Regions from separate parts of the Neorhizobium sp. T25_13 genome, predicted to be linked through region 1. Evidence: riboswitches for the same ligand, from Rfam matches in the RefSeq annotation. Region 1 holds a riboswitch; each other region holds the start of a gene.
What was found. A riboswitch is a leader RNA that binds a small molecule or an ion and turns the genes downstream of it on or off. The one in region 1 is predicted to bind cobalamin.
Positions count from the first base shown of each region.

Region 2: it holds a riboswitch for cobalamin, as region 1 does, so the genes downstream of both, C5J22_RS22785 (CbtB-domain containing protein) here and bluB (5,6-dimethylbenzimidazole synthase) in region 1, are expected to answer to the same signal.
Region 3: it holds a riboswitch for cobalamin, as region 1 does, so the genes downstream of both, C5J22_RS16275 (aromatic ring-hydroxylating dioxygenase subunit alpha) here and bluB (5,6-dimethylbenzimidazole synthase) in region 1, are expected to answer to the same signal.

Region 1 covers NZ_PVBI01000014.1:69,740-73,008, forward strand. The annotation lists gene C5J22_RS25600 (NAD+ synthase) at 1-867, shown strand, start outside; gene C5J22_RS25605 (TolB family protein) at 883-1,713, shown strand; cobalamin riboswitch at 1,741-1,925, shown strand; gene bluB (5,6-dimethylbenzimidazole synthase) at 2,005-2,691, shown strand; gene C5J22_RS25615 (hypothetical protein) at 2,692-3,269, opposite strand, start outside.
Region 2 covers NZ_PVBI01000010.1:175,210-178,478, reverse strand. The annotation lists gene cobO (cob(I)yrinic acid a,c-diamide adenosyltransferase) at 1-576, opposite strand, end outside; gene C5J22_RS22790 (CbtA family protein) at 573-1,334, opposite strand; gene C5J22_RS22785 (CbtB-domain containing protein) at 1,348-1,524, opposite strand; cobalamin riboswitch at 1,561-1,790, opposite strand; cobalamin riboswitch at 1,850-2,090, shown strand; gene C5J22_RS22780 (DUF1636 domain-containing protein) at 2,197-2,607, shown strand; gene cobW (cobalamin biosynthesis protein CobW) at 2,604-3,269, shown strand, end outside.
Region 3 covers NZ_PVBI01000006.1:241,789-245,057, reverse strand. The annotation lists gene C5J22_RS16275 (aromatic ring-hydroxylating dioxygenase subunit alpha) at 61-1,305, opposite strand; cobalamin riboswitch at 1,405-1,639, opposite strand; gene C5J22_RS16270 (DUF6656 family protein) at 1,805-2,413, shown strand; gene C5J22_RS16265 (L-threonylcarbamoyladenylate synthase) at 2,447-3,269, shown strand, end outside.

The DNA.
Region 1 (3,269 bases):
GAGGAGGCGGACTATCGCGCCTGCCTTCTGGGCTTCCGCGACTACGTCAACAAGAACGGCTTCAAGTCGGTTGTGCTCGGCCTGTCCGGCGGCATCGACAGTGCCATCTGCGCGGCGATCGCCGTCGATGCGCTGGGCGAGGAGAGGGTGCGCACGGTGATGCTGCCCTACCGCTATACGTCCGAGGACTCGCTGAAGGACGCGGCTGATTGCGCCAAGGCGCTCGGCTGCCGCTACGACATCGTGCAGATCGCCGAGCCGGTGGACGGTTTTTCGTCGGCGCTGGCCGAGCTGTTCGAAGGAACCGAGGAGGGGATCACCGAGGAGAACCTCCAGAGCCGCGCGCGCGGCACGATCCTGATGGCGATCTCCAACAAGTTCGGCTCGATGGTGGTGACGACAGGCAACAAGTCGGAAATGTCGGTCGGCTACGCGACCCTCTACGGCGACATGAATGGCGGCTTCAACCCGATCAAGGACCTCTACAAGATGCAGGTCTATGCGCTGGCCGCCTGGCGCAACGAACACCTGCCGCCGACGGCGCTCGGCCCGAGCGGCGAGGTGATCCCGAAGAACATCATCTCCAAGGCTCCGTCCGCGGAACTCAGACCCAACCAGACCGATCAGGATTCGCTGCCGCCCTATCCGGTGCTCGACGACATCCTCGAATGCCTGGTCGAGCTGGAGATGGGGACCGAGGAGATCGTTGCCCGCGGCCACGACATCGCAACCGTTCACCGGATCGAGCACCTGCTCTATCTCGCCGAATACAAGCGGCGCCAATCGGCGCCGGGCGTCAAGATCACCAAGAAGAACTTCGGCCGCGATCGGCGTTATCCGATCACCAACCGTTTCCGCGATCGGTAGGAGAGGATCATGGCCCTGCGCAGCTCGGTCGAGATCTTCAATATCCGGACGAGGACGATGCGGGTGGTCTGGCAGACGGAAGCCCTGTTCGAGGCGCCCAACTGGTCGCCCGACGGGCGCTACTTGATGCTCAACAGCGAGGGCCTGATCTATCGTCTGTCACCGGCGGGTGATGACGGGCCTGAACTGGTCGATACGGGCTTTGCCCGCCAATGCAACAACGACCACGGCATTTCGCCGGAGGGTTCGCTGATCGCCATTTCCGACAAGGTAGAGTTCGGCAAATCGGCGATCTATGTTCTTCCCGCGGGCGGCGGCGTGCCGCGGCTGGTGACCCGGAACCTGCCGTCCTACTGGCATGGCTGGTCGCCGGACGGAAAGAGCTTCGCCTATTGCGGCATCCGTGGCGACGAGTTCGATATCTATTCGATCGGCAGCGAGGGCGGCAACGAGACGCGGCTGACGTTCGGCGAGGGCCGCAACGACGGGCCGGACTATTCGCCGGATGGAAAATGGATCTATTTCAATTCCAGTCGCACCGGGCTGACGCAGATCTGGCGCGTCCCGGCCGCCGGCGGCGTGGCCGAGCGGATCACCGGCGGGGGTTACGGCGACTGGTTTCCGCATCCGTCACCGAAGGGTGACAAGATCGTCTTCATCTCCTACGACGCCGATGTCTTCGACCACCCGCGCGATCTCAACGTCCGCGTCAGGCTGATGGACATGGACGGCGGCAATGTCGAAACGCTGTTCGAGCTCTTCGGCGGGCAGGGCACGATGAATTCACCGAACTGGTCGCCGGATGGCGATGAGTTTGCCTACGTGCGCTATTTCCTAGTCGCATGAGCGCCTTGCGCCGAGGATAGCGTAAGGGCATAACCGATCCTGTCAGGTGCCGGCGACAAGCCGGAGAATCGGGAATCCGGGTGGAGCCGGAACGTGCCCAACGCTGTGAGGTGGACGCTCGGCCGCAGGATAAGCCACTGGGAAACCGGGAAGGCGGCGGTTGAGGCGGACGAAGCCAAGTCAGAAGACCGGCCTGACAAGATAGACCAGCCCGCGCGGACGGCGGAAAGGTTTCGGACCTCTCCTTGCTTCTGAAAGGCAAGGGAGCGACGGCATTGTTGGGGACAAACGATGCAGCCTGATCCTTTCGCGCATGCCTTGCTGCCTGCCGGTGAATTTTCGAAGGCCGAGCGTGCGGCCGTCTACAGGGCGATCGAGACGCGCCGGGACGTGCGCGACCAGTTCCTGCCCGATCCACTGCCGGACGACCTGGTAAAGCGGCTGCTGGGCGCCGCGCATTCGGCACCCTCGGTCGGCTTCATGCAGCCCTGGAATTTCATCCTCATCCGCGATCCCTCGGTGCGGGAGGCGGCTCGCGCCGCCTTTTCGCGCGCCAATGACGAAGCCGTGGAGATGTTTCCGGAGCGGAGCCGCGACCTTTATCGCAGCCTCAAGCTCGAAGGCATCGTCAAGGCGCCGCTGTCGATCTGCGTCACCTGCGATCCGGACCGTGCCGGCCCGGTCGTGCTCGGCCGAACCCACAATCCGCGCATGGACGTCTATTCGACCGTCTGCGCCGTGCAGAACTTGTGGCTTGCGGCAAGGGCCGAGGGCGTCGGTGTCGGCTGGGTCAGCATTTTTCGCGAGGAGGACGTGCGTGCGCTGCTGGGCATTCCCGATCGCGTCGAGATCGTCGCGTGGCTGTGCCTCGGTTATACCGACCGCCTCTACGCCGAGCCGGAATTGGCGCTCAAGGGCTGGCGCCAGCGCTTGGCCCTGGAGGAGCTGATCTTTCAGGATCGCTGGGATAACCGTTGATCACTGCTGCGGCTGCGGTCCTGCGGATTTCGGATTGCTGAGGTCGATATCCGCTTCGGGCAGGAAAGCCGGCCCAACGGTGCGCACCTTCTTGTTTGGATCGTATGGCCGCTCCGGCGGCGGCGTGAGCACCGGCGGCTGGACCGCGGCCTGCGGCTTTTGCGGGCGGGTCGGCAGCTTGGTGATCCCGGAATACGGTTGCTCTTCTCTCGGAAGTTCGATGCCCGGCACCTTTCGGCGGTCGTCGACAACAGGCGGCAGCGGCTCGAAGGAGGGGATGCAGCGCTGTTCGCGAATGGCGGCGAGGATGGCATTCCGCTCTTCCGAGGGCAGGATCATCTGCCGCGAACTGTTCCGTTCCGCCGCCAGCGCGTCGCGGCTCTGTTCCATTCTTTCCAGCGCATCCCGCATCTGGCCGCAGACCTCGGCATTCGGGCCACCCAGAACCACGACGCTGCCATTGCCGCAGCCGGCCCGGCGCATGTCGACCCGCAATTCCCGGATATCGGCATTGTATTCGCCAAGCTGCTGGGCGTAGCTGCGCGCCGCAGACGTGTTGCCGATGATCTGCGGGCTGT
Region 2 (3,269 bases), on a different contig from region 1:
GAAGTGGTGTTTGACCAGCGACATCTCGGTCACCATGTCGGCGGCCTCGATCAGCGCCGGCTTGGCGTTGCGGCCGGTGACGACCACATGCAGATCCGGCCGCCGTGCCTGTAGCGCGGCGACGATCTTGTCCAGATCGAGATAGTCATAACGAAGCGCGATGTTGAGTTCGTCGAGGATGACGAGCCCGATCGTCTCGTCCGCCATCAGCTCGAGTGCCTTTTCCCAGGCCTTTTCCGCCGCGGCGACGTCGCGCTTCAGGTCCTGGGTCTCCCAGGTAAAACCCTCGCCCATCGTGTGCCAGACGACGCGGTCACCGAAGACGGCGAGCGCGGGCTGCTCCCCGGTCGACCAGGCGCCCTTGATGAACTGTACGACGCCGACCCGGCGGTTGTTGCCGAGCATGCGCAGCGCCAGGCCGAAGGCAGCTGTGGATTTGCCCTTGCCGGGCCCGGTATGGACGATGAGAAGACCCTTTTCCTGGGTCTTCTCGGCCACTTCCGCATCCTGAACCGCCTTGCGGTTCGCCATCTTGGCGCGGTGGCGCTCGACGGACGCCTCGTCGATCTCCTTCACCGGGAGACAAGCTTCGCCGGAGACCCGGCAGAAGCTTCCTCGCCAGCGCGGAACTTTTCGCGGGCGACCCCGGCCAGCGCGCCGAGCACCGCCCAGAACACCAGGTTGGTGGCATAGACGGCGTTGACGAAGCGGACATGGAGATCCATCGGGACCGCCGTTTCATGGCTTGGCGGCAGCGGCGCGCCGACCAGATGCGGGGCGATCAGGAGCACGATCGCAAGCGCTGCGAACACGGCCGAGCGGGTATAGGCGAGCAGGCCGAGACCGATTGCCGTGCAGGCCGCCGTCGAGATCCACCAGATCTGGCGCGGACCGAGTTCCGCAGCCGGCATGCCGGGCAGTTCCGGCGGCAGGCCGAGGCCGGGCGCGAGGATGACGGCGAGGAAGCCGGCAATGCCGAACATCAGGCCACCGCGCCAGCCCTTGAAGCCGCCGAACGCTTCCGAGGCGGCAACGAGGACAAGGGCAAAACCGATAGCCGACAGCATGTCTGCGGCAGCAGTATAGATGAAACGCTCGAAGCCATCGGCGGGAGCCCAGGCTTCCTCGCCGTGGTGATGCTCGGCGGCGGATGCCGTGGCACCTGCGGCAGGTGCAGCATCATGGCTGTGGCCGGCCTCGGGCGCGGCATTCTCGAACACTTCCGCCTGCAGGATCAGCGGCACAGTGGAGAAGCTCTGCATCACGGTCAGCAGCAATCCGGACAAAAGCCCGGCGATCACCGCCGTGAAGACGATGTTGCGAAACAACGACATTGGGGAGAACTCCTCAGTGGCAGGGGAAGGCGAGCGAGTGGCGCGTGTCATGCGCGGCGTTATGGACGACTTCCAGATGAGAGAAGCCGACAAAGCCGACGATGAACAGGCCAAGCAGGGCCGTCATGCTGAGGGGAATGATCTTCGAAGCGGAGAGGCTGACTGCAGCTGCAGCAGAATTCGTAACCATGGTCTCGTCCTTTCGCCCTCCACCCGAGGGCCGTTCACGTTCTTTGCCGCCTCTGGCAGGTCTCCTGGCTCGCGGATCGGACGCCTTCTCCCGCCTTCCCAGGATACCGTTGGCCGGATTTCCCAGTGGCTTGACGGCCGGACGGCCGTTTTGGTCGAAGACTTTCCGCTTACAGTTGCGGGGGCAGCCGCGGGTTGGACGGCAGAATTCCGTCGCACCGCATTCCCTCTAAAACCCTTTCGGGCACCATAGGCTCGGTCACTATAGACGAATTCGGCGTCACGGCAATCGCCTTTGCGACGCATTGACATGGGCCTGCGACCGGGCTTACTTGGAAAGAGATGGTCCCTTTCCGGCAACGGGGAGGGCTAAGAGAGAATGCGGTGCGATCCCTTTTTCAGGATCAATGCCGCGGCTGCCCCCGCAACTGTAGGCGGCGAGCCATTGCCTAAAACGGCCATTTGGCCGTCAAGCCACTGGGAAATCCGGCCAACGGTATCCTGGGAAGGCAGGCAAATGGCGACGACCCGCGAGCCAGGAGACCTGCCGTCCGATTAGTTTTGCTTCACCGGGCGGGGTGCTCCGGAGGAAGTTTCTCGATCACCGCAGAGGGATTTCGACCTTCTGCTCCGCGCCCCGATTTTTCGACCCCGGCGGGAACGCGGCTGACCGATGAGTGACCACCGACCAGATGATCCGGCAACCGCCGGCCCGGCAGATGTGACGATTTTCGTCTGCACCAATTGCCGTAATGCGTCCGACGGCGAAATCCGGCCGGGCATCGCACTGATCGCGGCGCTGCGCGAGGCAGCAAGCGGCAAGCCGCTCGCGGTAAAGCCGGTCACCTGCCTTGCCAATTGCGAAAAAAGTCCGAGTGCTGCGTTTAATCACAAGAGCGGCTGGTCCTATGTCTTCGGCCACCTGTCGCTCGACAATGTCGAGGATATCGTCACCGGCGCGATGATGCTGGCCGAGGACGAACGCGGCTTCCTTCCCCTTCGCGGCCGCCCGACCTGCCTGCGCGGCAAGGGCATGACGGCCCGTATTCCACCCTTTCATCACCACGAGGACATGCCATCATGAGCGTTTCGTTCGACCGCGTTCCCTGCACCGTCGTTACCGGGTTCTTAGGCGCCGGCAAGACCACGCTGATCCGCAACCTGATCGAAAACTTGAAGGGCAAGCGGCTGGCGATCATCGTCAACGAATTCGGCGATGTGGGCATCGACGGAGACGTCCTGAAGGGCTGCGGCATCGAAAGCTGCCCGGAAGACAACATCATCGAGCTTGCCAACGGCTGCATCTGCTGCACCGTGGCGGACGATTTCGTGCCGGCGATCGACCGGATCCTGGCCATCGAACCCCGCGTCGATCACATCCTCATCGAAACCTCCGGCCTCGCGCTGCCAAAACCCCTCGTCCAGGCCTTCCAGTGGCCTGACGTCAAGGCGCGAGTGACGGTGGACGCGGTGATTGCCGTGGTCGACGGACTGGCGCTCGCCGAAGGCCGCGTTGCCGACGACCACGAGGCGCTGGAAGCGCAGCGCGACGCGGACGGCTCGATCGACCATGACGATCCGGTCGAGGAAGTGTTCGAGGATCAGGTGGCCTGCGCCGACATGATCGTGCTCACCAAGAGCGACCTTCTGGATGCCGCCGGCCTTGCGATCGCCAGGGATCGCGTGTCCGCGCATCTGCCACGTGCCGTGAAGATCGTCTCGGCCGCCAACGGCGCCATCGATCCG
Region 3 (3,269 bases), on a different contig from region 1:
GCAGGTTTCGGTTCCTGAAGACGTGCCCGGCACCGATTAACGCCGATCACGAATTGGCGATCAGGCGACGATCGAAAGTTGCGCCTGGTCGCCCTGCAGCCGGTTGACCATGAAGTTCGAGTACCATTCGACGAACTGCATGACGCCGCCTTCGTGCAGTGGCGAATAGGGACCCGGCTCATAAGCGGGCGAGCGGATGCCGAAGGCGTTTTCCTCGACGATCCGGCGGTCCTGGTCGTTGGTCATGTTCCAGACGTGGGTCAGTTCCTCGAGATTGTAGTCGACGCCCTCGACCGCATCCTTGTGGACCAGCCATTTTGTGGTGACCGCCGTTTCCTCCGGCCCGAGCGGGGTGACGCGGAACGAGATCGCGTGGTCGCCGAGAATGTGGTTCCAGCTGCTCGGATAGTGGAAGAGCAGCATGGTGCCGATCGAGTTGATCGTTACGTCCTCGGAGAGTTTACGCTGCACGGCGTTGCGGCCGCTCATCGTATAACTCTCGGCATCTTCGATCAGCGGCATGCGCGCGACGCGGAACTGGCCGGTCTCGTCCATCCGGAATTCGCTCGGCAACCCGGCCTCCTCGCAACGCTGCCAATGGGCGGCGATGACCGGATCGTCCTTGGCACCCTGGACGCCCGTCGCGGTCGGCGATTCCGGATAGGTGCGGCAGAGCTCCGGGTGGTTGGCGGCGCAGTGGTAGCACTCGCGGTTGTTTTCCCAGACGAGCTTCCAATTGCCCTTCTCGATGATCGTCGACTGGTGCGCGACCTTGGCCTCCGAGAGGCGGTGCGGGGCCATATAGGGCTCGATCGCCGCGCGAACCGGCGCGAAATCCGGCGCCTCGTTGGCAAGGCAGATGAAGATAAAGCCCGCCACGCTTTCGCAATGGACCTTCTTCATGCTGAACTGGGTCTTGTCGAAGTCCTGGCCCATCTGGCGGCCGACCAGAAGCGAGCCGTCCAGTTCGTAGGTCCATTGATGGTAGGGACAGACGAGCCGGACCGCCGAGCCATGCTCCTTGGTGCAGACGCGGCTGCCGCGATGGCGGCAGGTATTGTGCAGCGCACGGATCCGGTTGTCGCGGCCGCGCACGACGACGACCGGATAATCGCCGATCTGCAAGGTGAAATAGGCTCCGGCCTTGGGCAGCTCGCAATCATGCCCGACGAACAGCCAGTCGCGATACCAGATCATTTCCAGATCGAGCTTGAAATAGGCGGGATCGGTATAGAAGGGCTGTTCGAGGCTGAAGCCTTCACGGCGGTTCTTAAGCTGCCGCAGGGCCTGATTGCGAATTTCCATATTATCTTCCTCGTCAATGTGGACAGCGGAAGGACATGGAAATGCCGGCCGGCCTCAAGCCCGCCCCAAACCCTGTCCCGAACGCCCGCCGCGTCCGGTCGTCATTTTTGATCCCAAGGCTGGTTTCCGGGCTCAGGAGCTTGTCCCGTTCAGGGGACCGGCTCGGCGCCTTCCCGGGCGGCCCTTGCGGCTCTTTCCCAGTGGCTCATGCCGTGCCTTATTGCTCCACCACCGTTGCGGGGGCAGCGCCGGATTAGGGTTTCTAAAGACCCCTGCCGGCTTCCCAATTCTCCGCCTTCCCTAGTCAGGCGGCACCTCAAGATCGAGGCGGATATAATCATCGGGCGGGCGTGTCGCATAGGCGACATTGCGACATCGGCAACCGCGTTGGCGACAGCGGCGAAACGGCCCAAAATGCGACACTCCAGCCCCGCGAAAGCGAAACCTGTCATTAAGGGATAAGCCATAAAATCCCGGCGTGAATGGGAGCGATGCCACCGTGCAGGCCAAGGGAAAGATCCGTTATTACAAAGCCCCTCCACCACCGGCGCCGGTGGTGGTGAAGAGCGCTTCCCATTCCGAATTCCTCCGGACGGGGCGCAGCTCCCGCTACCATCCGGTCTGGCTGCCGGAAGAGCGCCGCTATCTCACCCATAACGAAGTCGCCGAGCGCACGGGCAAAAGGCTCGAGGCAGCCGGGGAAACGAGCCACAACCGGATCAACTCCTTCCATCGCTCGATCAAGTTTCCGAAGATCATCTTCCACCACACGCTCGATGAACGCCCGCATCTCGGCTATTGCCATGTCACGGCGGCAAGGACGTTTCTTCCGCGCGGCGTCCCCGTGAGCTGGTCGTTCTATATCGCCAACTTCTTCTCCAAGATCGGCGAGGAAGAAACCTTTTTCGAACATATCAGCCCGGCCAATTCGCGCATGTATTTTGCCGTTGCGGTCGAACGCGAGGCGGGTCAGCCGCTGCAGATCAACCGCACGATCCGCAAGAACGGCCTTCTGTTCCAGACCAATGATCCGATGGAAGCCATCAAGAACGTCCTGATGCTCGGCACTTCCAACGAAATGCTCCGCGAGATCATCAAAAAGCTTTGAAGACGCCCGGGTCCGCGTTATTGACGGGCGGATATGACGGCTCAAATCATCGACATCACCCGGGATCATGACGGCGCGCTTCGTCAATCCTGCACCGTCCTTGCGGACGGCCTTCCCGTGGCGATCCCGACCGAGACGGTCTACGGACTTGCGGCCGACGCCACCAATCCCGCCGCCATCACCCGCATCTACGAGACCAAGGGCCGGCCGCGCTTCAACCCGCTGATCTGCCACATGTCGGATCTCGACATGGCCGAGCGTTATGCCGACTTCGATCCGATCTCGCGCAGGCTTGCCGAAGCCTTCTGGCCGGGGCCCCTCACCCTGATCCTTCCCCTGAAGCCCGAAAGCGGCATTCATGCGCTGGCGACGGCCGGGCTCGATACGGTCGGCATCCGGCTTCCCAAGGGCTTCGCTTCCGAGCTCATCCGCGCCTTCGGCAAGCCGCTCGCGGCCCCCAGCGCCAACACGTCCGGCAAGGTGAGCCCGACCAGCGCGCGCCACGTGGCCGACGACCTGGGCGAGAAGCTGGCGTTGATCATCGACGGCGGTGCGGCTCCTGTCGGTGTCGAATCGACCATCGTCCGCGTCGAGAACGGTGTGATCCGGCTGCTGAGGCCGGGCGGGGTAGCCGCCGAAGAGATCGAGACGGCAACCGGACTTGCAGTGATCCGGCCTGAGGGACCGGCGGCGATCATCGAGGCCCCCGGCATGCTGGCCTCTCATTATGCGCCGGGTGCAGCGGTGAGGCTCAATGCCGACCATGTCGAGGCCGGCGAGGCGTTGATCCGGCTGGGTTCCGCTCCGGTGAAGGGAATGGAACTCGCCGCGGCGGTTTTTGACCTGAGCCCGTCCG